One region of the Peribacillus sp. NPDC046944 genome, then DNA from elsewhere that is predicted to be linked to it. Evidence: riboswitches for the same ligand, from Rfam matches in the RefSeq annotation. Region 1 holds a riboswitch; each other region holds the start of a gene.

Region 1 (3,216 bases):
TTCTGCTTAATACTTTTTCAACTAATTGAGGAACTGAGAGTTGAGTTTGCACATTATTTCCTGCTAATAATTGGTGTAACTCATTAACGTCAACAGAATTCATATATGAGATACCTTCCTTTGTTTAAGTTTTTATAATACAATTAGTATAACACATTGGATTAAATAGTCTATACTATTTAACTTTTTTTGTGAATGAAAATGGAATAGTCACATTAATCAATTATCTCACTTCGAGTGTAACCTTATGTATAGTGCGGGCATATACTTGCAGTGAGTCATCCTGGATGGATGTTTTCGAATCTGGTTGAATCGGGAGACGATCTGGATGAAGTGAATCTAGGATGTGAAAAACGATTGCTGCCGCAAGTCTTTGTGAAGTCCCGTTTTAGGATTAGTGTACCTTTTCATTTATAATAGGAAGAAAAGAAGTGAACAACCATTTATGTATCTGAAAAAGGGATGAATATGGGGTTCGGATGGTATGTTCATTTTGTCTGATTTATCCATTGTAAGTCAATGGTCTTATCTTCTTAGTTTACACTCTTTAAGGATACTATTTATATTCCGGCTGTGCCAGATAAAAAGTTTTTTTATTTTTCATTGGGGAAAAATGTTCTATTTAGAAAAACATTGACAAATTCAGACTAAATACGATAGTATCTTAAATTGTACGGATTCTCTTATCCCGAGTTGGTGGAGGGACAGGCCCTTTGAAACCCAGCAACCTGCCATATTGAACTTGACTCCAAGGTCAATCGCCGAAAATAAAGCGATGAACCTTCAAGGAATAGTGGTGATGGTGCTAACCTGAGCAAGGTAAAAACCCTTGAACGATAAGAGTGAAAGGATAGATGATAGAATTTTTAAACCTTTCCTCATTTGCCAGGGAAGGTTTTTGTGTTTTTATTCATTAATTCTGTGTCTATGATTGAAACTAATAAGGGAAACGAGTTCCGTAAAAGATCAGGCTCATGCCTACAACATACTAACTTCCAAGGAGGAAATAAGATGTCAAAGAAACGTCTATTTACTTCTGAATCTGTGACAGAAGGCCATCCGGATAAAATTTGTGATCAGATTTCAGATTCCATTTTAGATGCAATCCTAGCTAAGGATGCTAATGCGCGCGTTGCGTGTGAAACAAGTGTAACGACAGGTCTTGTACTTGTTGCTGGAGAAATTACAACATCGGCTTACGTGGATATTTCACGCATTGTCCGCGATACGATTGCAGGTATCGGGTACACTCGTGCGAAATATGGTTTCGATGCCGAGACTTGTGCCGTGCTAAGCTCGATCGATGAGCAGTCTGCTGATATTGCAGCGGGTGTTGATAAAGCATTGGAAGCACGTGAAGGTACGATGTCCGATGAGGAAATCGATGCTATCGGTGCAGGGGACCAAGGTCTTATGTTCGGATTCGCGTGCAATGAAACGGAAGAGCTTATGCCACTTCCCATTTCATTGGCTCATAAGCTATCATTCCGTCTTTCTCAAGTTCGTAAAGATGGCACGCTAAGTTATTTACGTCCTGATGGAAAAACGCAAGTAACGGTTGAATATGATGAAAATAACCTACCTGTACGTGTAGACACAATCGTCATCTCCACACAACATGATCCTGAAGTGACACCTGAACAAATTCAAGCCGACTTAAAAGAACATGTGATTAATGCGGTCGTACCGGCTGACTTAATCAATGAAGATACGAAATACTTCATCAACCCGACTGGCCGTTTTGTAATCGGCGGACCTCAAGGGGATGCTGGTCTTACTGGCCGTAAAATCATCGTTGATACGTACGGCGGATACGCTCGTCACGGCGGCGGTGCTTTCTCTGGTAAAGATGCAACAAAAGTGGACCGTTCTGCTGCATATGCCGCTCGTTACGTTGCGAAGAACATCGTGGCTGCCGGCCTGGCTGACAAAGCGGAAGTGCAATTGGCCTACGCAATCGGCGTGGCTAAGCCTGTATCCATCTCAATCGATACATTTGGAACGGGAACAGTAAGTGAAGAGGTGCTAGTGGAATTGGTAGAGGCGAATTTCGACCTACGTCCAGCTGGTATCATCAAGATGCTTGACCTACGTCGCCCAATCTACAAGCAAACAGCTGCATATGGTCACTTCGGCCGTACAGATGTTGATTTGCCTTGGGAGCGTACGGATAAAGCAGAAGCTTTAAAAACACAAGCTAAAGCGTAAATCATATGAGAAAAGGTGCCTTGCTTTAATGCAAGGCACCTTTTTTGATGGGCAAAAATAGGATTAAATATGGCTTCCTAGGGAATAATTCAAGGAATCCTATTTTTAGCTAAGCGTTTTTTTGTAATCATACGATTGGTGTTACTTTATTCGGTCAGCCTGTTTATAGAGTTGTCCTTTTTCAGCATATTCCCGGACAATGCGATCCATATCCTGGCGATCTTCCTCATTAATTTCACGAACGACTTTGGCCGGCCTTCCAAAGGCTAAGGTGTTCGGCGGGATAACCTTTCCTTGGGGGACAAGGCTCCCTGCACCGATGAAGGCACCTTCACCGATTTCCGCTCCATCAAGGATGATCGAACCCATGCCGATGAGGGCTCTCTTTCGAATTTTGCAGCTATGTAGAATGACTTGGTGGCCAATGGTCACTTCATCTTCGATTATCAGTGGGTTATTGGGACTTTGATGAAGTACGCTGTTATCTTGCACGCTTACTCTTTTCCCGATGATGGTGGGTGCCACATCGCCGCGAATGACGGTATTGAACCAGATCGTTGATTCATCACCGATTTTGACATCGCCTGTCACGACGGCATTTTCAGCAAGATAGGCGCTTTCGGAAATTTCTGGTTCCATGCCTTTGAATGGATAAATAATCAATTTTCATCATTTCCTTTCCGAAGTGGATAATTTTGCTGTATTATTTTAATATACCGTATCAAAATAGCCTTGGCTACTATTTGATTGAGCACAATTAATTAGGTTTCGTTTTTGTCGAAAACCGAAAATGTGGTTATAATTTACCATATAGATTATTTTTCATTCTGCATGGAACGTTTACAACTAGAGAAAAGTGAAAGGGGGATTTCGAATGTGGAAATGGGAGACGGACGGAGATGCAAAAGGCGTCATCGTCATTATTCATGGGGCAATGGAGCATCATGGCCGTTACAAGTGGTTAACACAAATGTGGCTTTCAGCCGGATACCATGTCGTCATGGGCGA
Region 2 (3,216 bases), on a different contig from region 1:
TTTGAAGCTGTCACCCTTACACCTCCTGCATTTTTTTTAGAATATCAATCACATCATGGAAAGTTTCAAACTCTTTATGGGGAATGGCTTCTGTGCGGCACTTTTCAAGGAGCCTGTCACGGGCAATAACAAAATCTGCCTGTTTAGCCGCTTCAAAGTCGGTAACGGAATCTCCAATCACCAATTTATACTGATCCTTTGTAGAAAGCTTTCTCATAATCGTAGGTTTACAGCAACCACACCCATGATTACATTGGTCATCACAAGTATGCGGCCACTCAATCATAATTTCTTCCTGACTGAAGTCGGCATGATTACAGTAGACATTCTCTACAGGTAAGAGGTCATTCAAAAGAGGTTCAACGAAAAAGTCCATTCCACCACTGACAATATAGAGAGGAATATCTGATTTTTTTGTAAATTCCACAAAATCACTGAACCCTTGGCGAATACCCGCTGTCTCCTTCACATATTGAATGATGTCCTCCTTTAAATCGCTATCCAGCAGGGAAAACATTTCCCCTACACCGTGGGAAATGCTGATTTTTTGCTGAAGAACACCATCTTTTAATGCCTCCCAGCCGGGCGGGGCAAACTTCTTCATGATTGAGATGATATTATCCGAGTTGGTGATCGTTCCATCAAAATCACAGAAAATGATCGGTTTGACCATGATTATAGCCCTCCCCATAGGGCCAGTGCTTTTTGAAGTTCCTCATCTTCCTCAGCCGCGATTGACAATGATTTTCCGGAAAGGACAGCTTCTACTGCGGAACGGAAGGCCTTAGCTCCGCCTTTTGCACCATCCGGATGACCATGGACGCCCCCACCAGCATTGATCACACTTTCTATCCCAAAATCCTTGATGAGATCTGGAACCATGCCAGGATGGATACCTGCCGATGGAACCGGGAAAGTCCTTTTCCAAGATGTTTCATTTCTCGTCAATCCTTCAGCAATCGCCAATGTCTCTGCTTTATCGAGTGCCACATTTCCGTATGGAGAGGGAAAGAGGGATAAATCTGCACCTGATATCCTCACCAGTTTTCCAAGGAGAAGCGGATAGCTGAGTCCATAAAATGAAGATGAAGCTAATGCTCCGCTATATGCCGGATGAGCCATGATCGGTAAGTTGATCCGGTCATTTTCGCGTAAAGCCTGTAGAACATCCAATCCATATGTATGAACATTAAATAACAAGGCATCTGCGCCGGCTTCGGCTGCCAGTTCAGCTTTATCCAATAGTTCTAGTGTTTTTCCTGACAGGTTCACAGCATATAAGGTTCGATGTCCCGTTGTCTCATAGATACCTTTCAAAATGGCCTTTCCGGTTTTGACTCTATCGATGAAAGGCGTCTGATCTTGGTCAAAAAGAATCTCATCGTCCTTGACAAGATCGACTCCTCCCAATGCCTGTTGCTCCAATTGTTCATTATGAAAGGCGAGGTCTCGACCTAACACACCTTTAAAAATACTCATCACTAGGGGGCGGTCAAACACATCAATTTTTTCCCTGATCCCACTAATTCCGAATCGAGGACCTGGAAAGGCTTTTTGAATATCGCCGACAAAGTCCAAATCCATCAATTTGATTTCCCCATCCAATGACAATTTACCGAATACTGTCGTCAAGATAGCCGGTAGATCATTAGAAAAATTACCTGCCGGGTAGGCAATCCTGATTGTTGAACGGTACACTTTTTGACCGAAATAGAGATTAACTCGCTCTTCTTCGGGAAGGGGTGTTACGGAAACTACCCTACCTTTATGTTTTTCCAGTTGCTGTTGTACCAAGTGAGGAAGTTCAGTCCATGTCCCTACAGTCAATCCTAACGCAATGCCTTCTGCTTTTTTCTCATGCTCTCCTTTGAAGTCATGAAGTAAATACGTAGCGATTATTTCGCTCATCTGATCACTCCCAATACGTAAAAGTCATTCTTAAAGTTGTCATTGTTGGTCTTTCCTTTAACAAGCTTCTAACCATCTGCGAACAAAGTTGCACTCCAATTCTCTGTTAAAAATGTAAAAGCCCCTTCCTAAAGAAGAGGCTTTGAAAAAGCCATCTTCTTATCTCCCAGCTCTATAGCTGCAAGAATTAGCACCGTGCCTTACGGAATCAATAAAATGATCCGGCGGTATTATCTCCGCCCCATTTCACAATGGTATTACAGTCGGTTGCTGGGCTTCATCGGGCTAGTCCCTCCACCTGCTCAAAATAAGAAAATGCTATTATATTTTCGTTTATGTATCTTAACTAAAAATTTAGAATTCTTTTTTATATTCTTTCACGCAATTCATACTTTGTCAATAGGTATAATGTTCAAACTATTCAATATCTCACTGATTTTCTTTGAATATATTCAATGTACGAATTCTTTCTACCGCTTCTTGGAGTCTGTCTTCTGAAGTGAGAAGTCCCACCCTGACGTATCCTTCACCAAATTCACCGAAACCATTTCCTGGTGCAACTGCTACATGGGCATGTGCCAGTAAATGATCTGCAAAGCTCGCTGAAGTATATCCTTCAGGGACCTTTAGCCAAGCAAAGAAGGAAGCATCTGGAGCCTGTACATCCCATCCAATGGATCGTAACCCTTCGATAAATACATTTCGTCGTCCTTCGTACATGTTCACGAGTTCCTTCACACACTCTTGTGAATCCAGTAAGGCGCATGCCGTGGCTTCTTGTATTGCGGGAAAAAGGCTGACGTAAAGATGATCCTGCAATAATTCAAGCGATTCGATGACACTCTGGTTGCCAACCGCAAAGCCAACCCTCCACCCCGCCATGTTATATGTTTTAGAAAGGGTGTAAATTTCTATCCCCACTTCTTTTGATCCTTCTGCTTGAAGGAAGCTTACCGGTTTTTTCCCATCGAACCCAATTGCACCATATGCGAAATCATGGACCACACATATCGAGTGTTCTTTTGCCATGGAAACCGTTTCTTCGAAGAATTCTGCTGACGCCGATGCTCCTGTGGGATTATTGGGATAATTCAAGAACATCATCTTCGCTTTGTCAAAAACCTCTTTATCTATTTCCTTATAATCGGGAAGAAAATCATTTTCTTCGGTCAAGGGCATAATTTCCGTTTTAGCTTGGGCTAACGCTACACCTGACAGGTAATCTGGATAGCCCGGATCAGGCACTAAAATTGTATCGCCTGGATTCAACAAGCATTGCGGTAATTCGACTAGACCAGCCTTTCCACC
Region 3 (3,216 bases), on a different contig from region 1:
CCGTCTAAGTTCCTTCGTTACCGATGCATCATGCCAAGTTACATTAGTACTTTTACTCATGAGGATCCTCCTTCTAAAACTTACAATAATTAGTTATATACCTCGTTCTTCTTAAGCCCTTCTATCAATACTTCGATTACTTCTTTGCGGCTGAAAGTCGCTGGTGGAATTTCCCCATTCCGTAACATTTCCCTAACCTTCGTCCCAGAGAGGATGACGTGATCTTCTTTACCATGCGGACATGTTTTTGCAGAAGCCATATTCCCACATGTTTTACAATAGAAGCTATGTTCAAAGAATAATAATGTTATCCCTAACTCATCAGAAGTGAAGTTCCCGAAGATTTTTTGTGCGTCATACGTACCGTAATAATCGCCCACACCTGCATGGTCGCGTCCGACAATGAAGTGAGTACAACCGTAGTTTTTACGAACCATTGCATGAAAAATCGCTTCTCTAGGTCCTGCATATCGCATGGCTGCTGGGAATACCGCAAGTGAGACACGGTCCTTTGGATAATACTTTTCAAGTAATACTTTATAGCTTTCCATCCGAACGTCAGCAGGAATGTCATCGGACTTCGTGGCACCAACTAATGGGTTTAAGAATAATCCATCCACTATCTCCAATGCTGTTTTTTGAATATATTCATGGGCACGGTGAACGGGGTTTCTTGTTTGGAAACCGACAACCGTTTTCCACCCTTTTTCTTCAAATGTTTTTCGGGTATCAACTGGGTCTAAATAATGATCCTCGAATAATGGACGCTCGATCCGTTTAATAAGCTTGATTTTACCACCTACATATACATCGCCACGATTATATAGATTTTTTACACCTGGGTGATTCTCTTCATCCGTTTGATAAACTAAAGTTGCCTCCACTTGCTTATCAGGTGTAAATATATCGGAAACGGCAAGGACTCCATAAGTTTGGCCCTCATGAGTTAACTTTACTTCTTCTCCGATTGTAAGAGCGTTTGCCACATCAGCGGAAAGTGGTAATGTAATAGGAATACTCCAGACATGCCCGCTGCTAAGCCTCATATCCTTTACTACTGTTTGATAGTCTTCTTTTGAAAAGAATCCCTCAATGGGGCTGTATGCTCCAGTCCCTATAAGTTCCAAGTCGCTTAATGAGATTTCATCAATTTCAACGGATTGTTCTATTTTAGTTAAATCATAGTCTGGTTCAAAGCGATTGATTAATGTTCCTCCGTGCGGCAAGCTAATGGTCATGCTGATTTCCCCCTGAATTTTTTATAATTATGATAAATGTAATCCGCATTCTGTTTTTTGGGCACCTTGCCATCGTCCTGAACGAAGATCATCAGCATTAATGGCAGGTGCTGTACATGTTTTACAGCCAATACTTGGATATCCATTATCATGAAGTACATTATATGGTAAGCCATTTTTATGCGCATAACGCCATACATCTTTCCATGTCCAATGAATGAGCGGACAAATTTTGATAGATTTGAATTTGTTGTCCTTGTTTATATATTCAGTCAATGCACGGGTTTCCGATTGCTCCCTGCGCAGTCCCGAGAGCCAAGCCGTCGCTGTTGATAATACTTCAGTGAGCGGCGTAATTTTGCGGATGTTACAGCATTGATTTGAGTCATGAAGCCATAATTCATCACCAAATTCAGCGGCTTGTTCTTCCAATGTCATTTCCGGTTTCTTCATTACAATGGAAAGCCGTGGGTAACGATTTTTCACTTGTTCGATTAATTGGTAAGTCTCAGCGAAATGAACATCCGTATCCAAGAATACGATTTTGGCGGAAGGATTAACCTTTGCCAGCAAATCTGTCAGTACAATTCCTTCAATCCCAAAACTACAGGCATAAATGAGTTTATCTCCGTACTCTGAATTTGCCCATTCCAATACTTCTAAAGCGCCTTTTGTATCGCTATCTTCCGGGAACGAAGGTAATGTTGCTGTATCAATATTTTCATAGTCCACTAGCTCTGCCAACTCTATACCCCCTTTTAAGAATCACCCTATGGTACAGCAGATATCTTTGAAAGCCTTTGAAACACCATTTCTTATAATGAAAAAGGCGGCTTTAACCAATAGTTTCCTATTTATATCAGCTAAATCCACCTCTAGTTTTCTAGTCAGCAGTCCATTTATTTAATTCTCAATTTTTCGTTTCTTTCCATTTGTATAACCTTACCGTCCTGAACGATAAGGGTTATGGATCCATATTTCATAGTTTTTAGCATTTCTTGCAGCCTTTCAAATATTTCCCCCAGCTGATTTTCCTTTTCCAAGGCTATTCCTCCTTTAAGAAAACTCGTCGACTAGCTTGTCGTAAGATGATCAGCTTGTAAATGAATTCCCCCAAATTAATAAAATCAATCAGAAAAATCCTTCCATGCCAAGATGGAAAGATTGATAAGGTAATCTTATTTACCTTATCTTCCAAAATGATGACATTTTGTTGGATGTAGCACCTTGCATTCATGATGCAGGTTGCTGGACTTCAAAGGGCCAAATCCCTCCGTCGCTCTTGATAAGTTTTATTATTTTAAATATTAACACATATCAAATCATTGTCAATGGAGTTTTCATATAAATTAACTTGGTTTAATATTTTGGTTTAACTTCAATTATTATACACAAATAGTTCAAGTTTGTTACAGTGATTTGTTAAGCCAGTAAAAAAGGTTCATTCATCCTGAACAAGCTTGAATAAACCTTTAAAGTAGCCTATAACTTAACTCGTTGATGGGAAGGGTCAAGATAAAAAGAAGAAATCATCAATTTCTTCTTTTTTGTATGGCTTCTACAAATTCCTTTACTTGACTCTTTGTACGATCAAGTAATTCCATTTCCTTAATCGGATGTTTTGGATTCTGCTTATCGATTTCTTTATCCACAAAGTATAACCCCTGCATCGGTTCCCCTTTTAATATTGATATAAGAGGTTTCAGCGCATAATCTATAGCCAATAAATGCCTGTTGCTTCCCCCAACCATTATGGGCAAAACTGGCTTATCCTTAAACGCGCCCTCGGGTAATAAATCAATTAGAGCTTTCAACACTCCTGTATAAGATGCCTTATAGACAGGTGAACCAATAATGATACCAGTAGCTTGCTTAATCTTTTCTGAAAGTCTTAGAATATCCTCGCTATCATAACGACCTTGGAATAAGTCGTTTGCAGAAAACTCGGTAATAGAATGATAGTCCGTTGTAAATCCTT
Region 4 (3,216 bases), on a different contig from region 1:
GCATTAACAAAATCATATCCATTTTCCTTAATTTGAGATTCTAAATAAGGAATGTGCTGGAAGTAGTTCGCGTCCAGTTCTTTATTGTTCAAAGCCTTGTTTGGCAAGATATAGTCTTGGAATGTTTCCACTTCCAATTCAATGCCTTTTTCTTTAAGAAGAGGAATCGCTTTTTCAAGAATCTCTGCATGTGGTACATTCGATGCACCCACCACTAACTTCTTCGTATTATCGCCACTACCTGTATCTTTCTCTTTATCCGTTCCGCAAGCCGCCAATGCAATTGATAAAACTAGAACGAATGCAAACCCTAAAAACTTTTTCATCCTTTTCATCTCCCCTTATCTTTTATCCAATTTAGAAGTAATCACATCACCGATAATCTGTATGATGAAGACAATAATTAATATGACAATCGTCGCTACCAGGGTAACGTCGTTGTGATTCCGTTGATAACCGTCCAGATAGGCTAAGTTACCCAATCCACCAGCCCCGATGACACCTGCCATTGCCGTGTATCCAACCAATGCAATCGATGTTACCGTGATGCCTGATATAAGGGCCGGCATCGATTCTGGAAGGAGGACCTTATAAATGATGGTGCTGGTTTTGGCTCCCATTGATTTAGCCGCTTCAATCACGCCTTTATCAATCTCACGAAGGCCGATTTCGACCATCCGCGCATAAAACGGTGCTGCACCGATAATGAGTGCTGGTAATGCCGCATTCTCACCAATCATGCTACCGACAAGTAATTTGGTGAACGGAATTAATAATACAATCAAGATAAGGAATGGAATCGAACGGAAAATATTAACGAAAGCACTTAACACACCGTTAACGCCCCGATTCTCCCACATATTCCCCTTGCCTGTTAAAAACAGAAGCAACCCCAATAGTATCCCTATAAAAAAGGTCGCTACAACTGAAATACTTGTCATATACAGCGTTTCTTTCGTCGCTTCTATGATGTCTTCCCAATCTACATTCGGCAATAATTCTTCAAGCATGAGTAATCACCTCCACGCCTACCTGCTGTGCTTTTATGAATTCGATTGCGCGGAGCATTTCATCTTCACTGCCATCAAGGTGGATGAACAATGTTCCATATGAGCCGCTTCTCGTTTGTGATATCTTCCCCTGGACAATGTTCACATCCAACTCAAAATTACGTACCAATTTTGTGATCAACGGGCTTTCTGCATGATCCCCCACGAATGTCAGTTGAATCACTTTTCCTGCTGGATACCGTTCAAACAAATGCTCCATCGTTTCTTTTGTCTCTTCTGGTTCCGTCACCTGCTGAACAAAACGCTTAGTCATCTGTTCTTTAGGGTTTCTGAATACTTCCAGGACAGCTCCCTGTTCGACTACCCGTCCACTTTCCATCACAGCCACTCGATTGCAAATCTTCCGAATGACATGCATCTCATGTGTAATCAAGACAATGGTTAAACCAAGGCGTTGATTTATATCCACAAGCAATTCCAGGATGGAATCGGTTGTCTGGGGATCTAGAGCGGACGTGGCCTCATCACACAAAAGCACTTTCGGGTTATTGGCAAGAGCCCTCGCTATTCCCACCCTTTGCTTCTGTCCACCACTTAGCTGCGATGGATACGCTTTTTCTCTTCCTTCCAATCCAACTAACTTAATGAGTTCATTGACGCGCTTGATGCGTTCTTGCTTGGAGATGCCCGCAATTTCCAGAGGAAAGGATATATTTTCTTGAACGGTCCTTGACCACAAGAGATTAAAATGCTGAAAAATCATGCTAATCTCTTGACGGGCTTTACGAAGCTTAGACCCTTTAATTGTTGAAACTTCATTTCCCGCAACGTTCACGGAGCCCTCAGTAGGCCGTTCCAACCCATTCAGCATACGTATGAGCGTACTCTTGCCAGCCCCACTGTATCCGATGACTCCGAAAATCTCGCCTTTATTTATTTCTAAATTCACACTATTCACGGCATGAATCGTTTCGCTATTTGCTTTTCCTGTTCGAAAAAGTTTACTGACGTTTGACAATGTAATCATGTATGCTCACCTCTTTATCCAATTAAGCCTATGAATTTAGTCGATTTATTTTTATGGCCTCCTGATGAATCTATCCCTCTATGATTCAAAGAAAATAGAAAAAGCCCTTCTGCATGAGCAGAAAGGCAGGGAAAAGCAGGCCTTCCTCTCATCTCCCAAAGCCTCTACGCTTTGTGTGAATTGGCACCTTTCCAAGGAAAATCCTTGTCGGTTGCCGGGTTTCAACGGGCACATCCCTCCACCTCTCTTGATAAGAGCTATATATGGACTATTCTTTTTTGTCTTAACATTCACTTTACTATGTCTGAAATTTTAACACAGATAAAAAAGGAGTGCAATGTAAAATCCTAGGGTGTACCTGTTTCTCCATTAAACTCTTTGAGAATTCACTGACACGATATTCGTCGCTTTTTCAATCGCTTGCTCTAGATCTTCAAGTAAATCGTCTACATTTTCAATACCGATTGAAAGGCGAACCTGGTCGGCACTGACACCGGCCTTGACCAGTCCTGCATCATTCAATTGCTGGTGAGTTGTACTTGCTGGGTGGATGATTAGGCTTTTAGCATCCCCGACATTGGCGACATGCGACCATAACTCAACCGAATTGATGAGTGTGGAACCTGCTTCACGTCCCCCCTTAATTCCAAACGTCACCACAGATCCGGCTCCCTTAGGCAAGTATTTATCTGCAAGGGCTTTATCGGGATGATCATCGTTACCCGGATAAGAAACCCATGAGACTGCCGGATGGTTCTCCAAGTATTGAATGACTGTCCTCGTATTCAACAGGTGTTCCTTCATCCTGACATGGAGCGTTTCCAGGCCAAGCGTGAACTGGAATGCACTTTGAGCACTTAACGTCGGTCCCAAATCCCGAAGCAATTGCACACGCGCTTTCGTAATAAAGGCAGCAGGCCCTACCGCTTCGGAATAGACAAGTCCATCGTAACTAGGGTCAGGTTCCGTAAAGCCTGGATAATTAGGCGAATTCCAATCGAATTTACCACCGTCGATGATGACTCCCCCTAATGTCGTACCATTACCCAATAGCCACTTTGTAGCTGAATGGATGACAATATCCGCCCCAAAGTCAATTGGTCGGCACAGATACGGCGTTGCGAAAGTGTTATCGATAATAAGAGGTATCCCTGCTTCGTGGGCTATTTCCGCCACTGC

Evidence for each region. Region 1 has a riboswitch for S-adenosylmethionine ahead of metK (methionine adenosyltransferase). Riboswitches for the same ligand answer to the same signal wherever they lie in the genome.
Region 2: it holds a riboswitch for S-adenosylmethionine, as region 1 does, so the genes downstream of both, mtnW (2,3-diketo-5-methylthiopentyl-1-phosphate enolase) here and metK (methionine adenosyltransferase) in region 1, are expected to answer to the same signal.
Region 3: it holds a riboswitch for S-adenosylmethionine, as region 1 does, so the genes downstream of both, ACQKIC_RS11300 (YezD family protein) here and metK (methionine adenosyltransferase) in region 1, are expected to answer to the same signal.
Region 4: it holds a riboswitch for S-adenosylmethionine, as region 1 does, so the genes downstream of both, ACQKIC_RS12955 (methionine ABC transporter ATP-binding protein) here and metK (methionine adenosyltransferase) in region 1, are expected to answer to the same signal.

Annotation. Positions count from the first base shown of each region.
Region 1 covers NZ_JBNNML010000001.1:517,081-520,296, reverse strand. Annotated here, with positions in the region: gene pckA (phosphoenolpyruvate carboxykinase (ATP)) at 1-103, opposite strand, end outside; SAM riboswitch class I at 681-843, shown strand; gene metK (methionine adenosyltransferase) at 1,012-2,208, shown strand; gene ACQKIC_RS02670 (gamma carbonic anhydrase family protein) at 2,350-2,868, opposite strand; gene ACQKIC_RS02665 (alpha/beta hydrolase) at 3,083-3,216, shown strand, end outside.
Region 2 covers NZ_JBNNML010000007.1:9,696-12,911, forward strand. Annotated here, with positions in the region: gene ACQKIC_RS13960 (methylthioribulose 1-phosphate dehydratase) at 1-14, opposite strand, end outside; gene ACQKIC_RS13965 (2-hydroxy-3-keto-5-methylthiopentenyl-1-phosphate phosphatase) at 17-673, opposite strand; gene mtnW (2,3-diketo-5-methylthiopentyl-1-phosphate enolase) at 676-1,908, opposite strand; SAM riboswitch class I at 2,065-2,222, opposite strand; gene ACQKIC_RS13975 (pyridoxal phosphate-dependent aminotransferase) at 2,338-3,216, opposite strand, start outside.
Region 3 covers NZ_JBNNML010000005.1:167,068-170,283, forward strand. Annotated here, with positions in the region: gene cysC (adenylyl-sulfate kinase) at 1-60, opposite strand, end outside; gene sat (sulfate adenylyltransferase) at 90-1,238, opposite strand; gene ACQKIC_RS11295 (phosphoadenylyl-sulfate reductase) at 1,266-1,970, opposite strand; gene ACQKIC_RS11300 (YezD family protein) at 2,138-2,254, opposite strand; SAM riboswitch class I at 2,423-2,530, opposite strand; gene ssuE (NADPH-dependent FMN reductase) at 2,771-3,216, opposite strand, start outside.
Region 4 covers NZ_JBNNML010000006.1:141,805-145,020, forward strand. Annotated here, with positions in the region: gene ACQKIC_RS12945 (MetQ/NlpA family ABC transporter substrate-binding protein) at 1-326, opposite strand, end outside; gene ACQKIC_RS12950 (methionine ABC transporter permease) at 342-1,010, opposite strand; gene ACQKIC_RS12955 (methionine ABC transporter ATP-binding protein) at 1,003-2,037, opposite strand; SAM riboswitch class I at 2,183-2,294, opposite strand; gene ACQKIC_RS12960 (O-acetylhomoserine aminocarboxypropyltransferase/cysteine synthase family protein) at 2,407-3,216, opposite strand, start outside.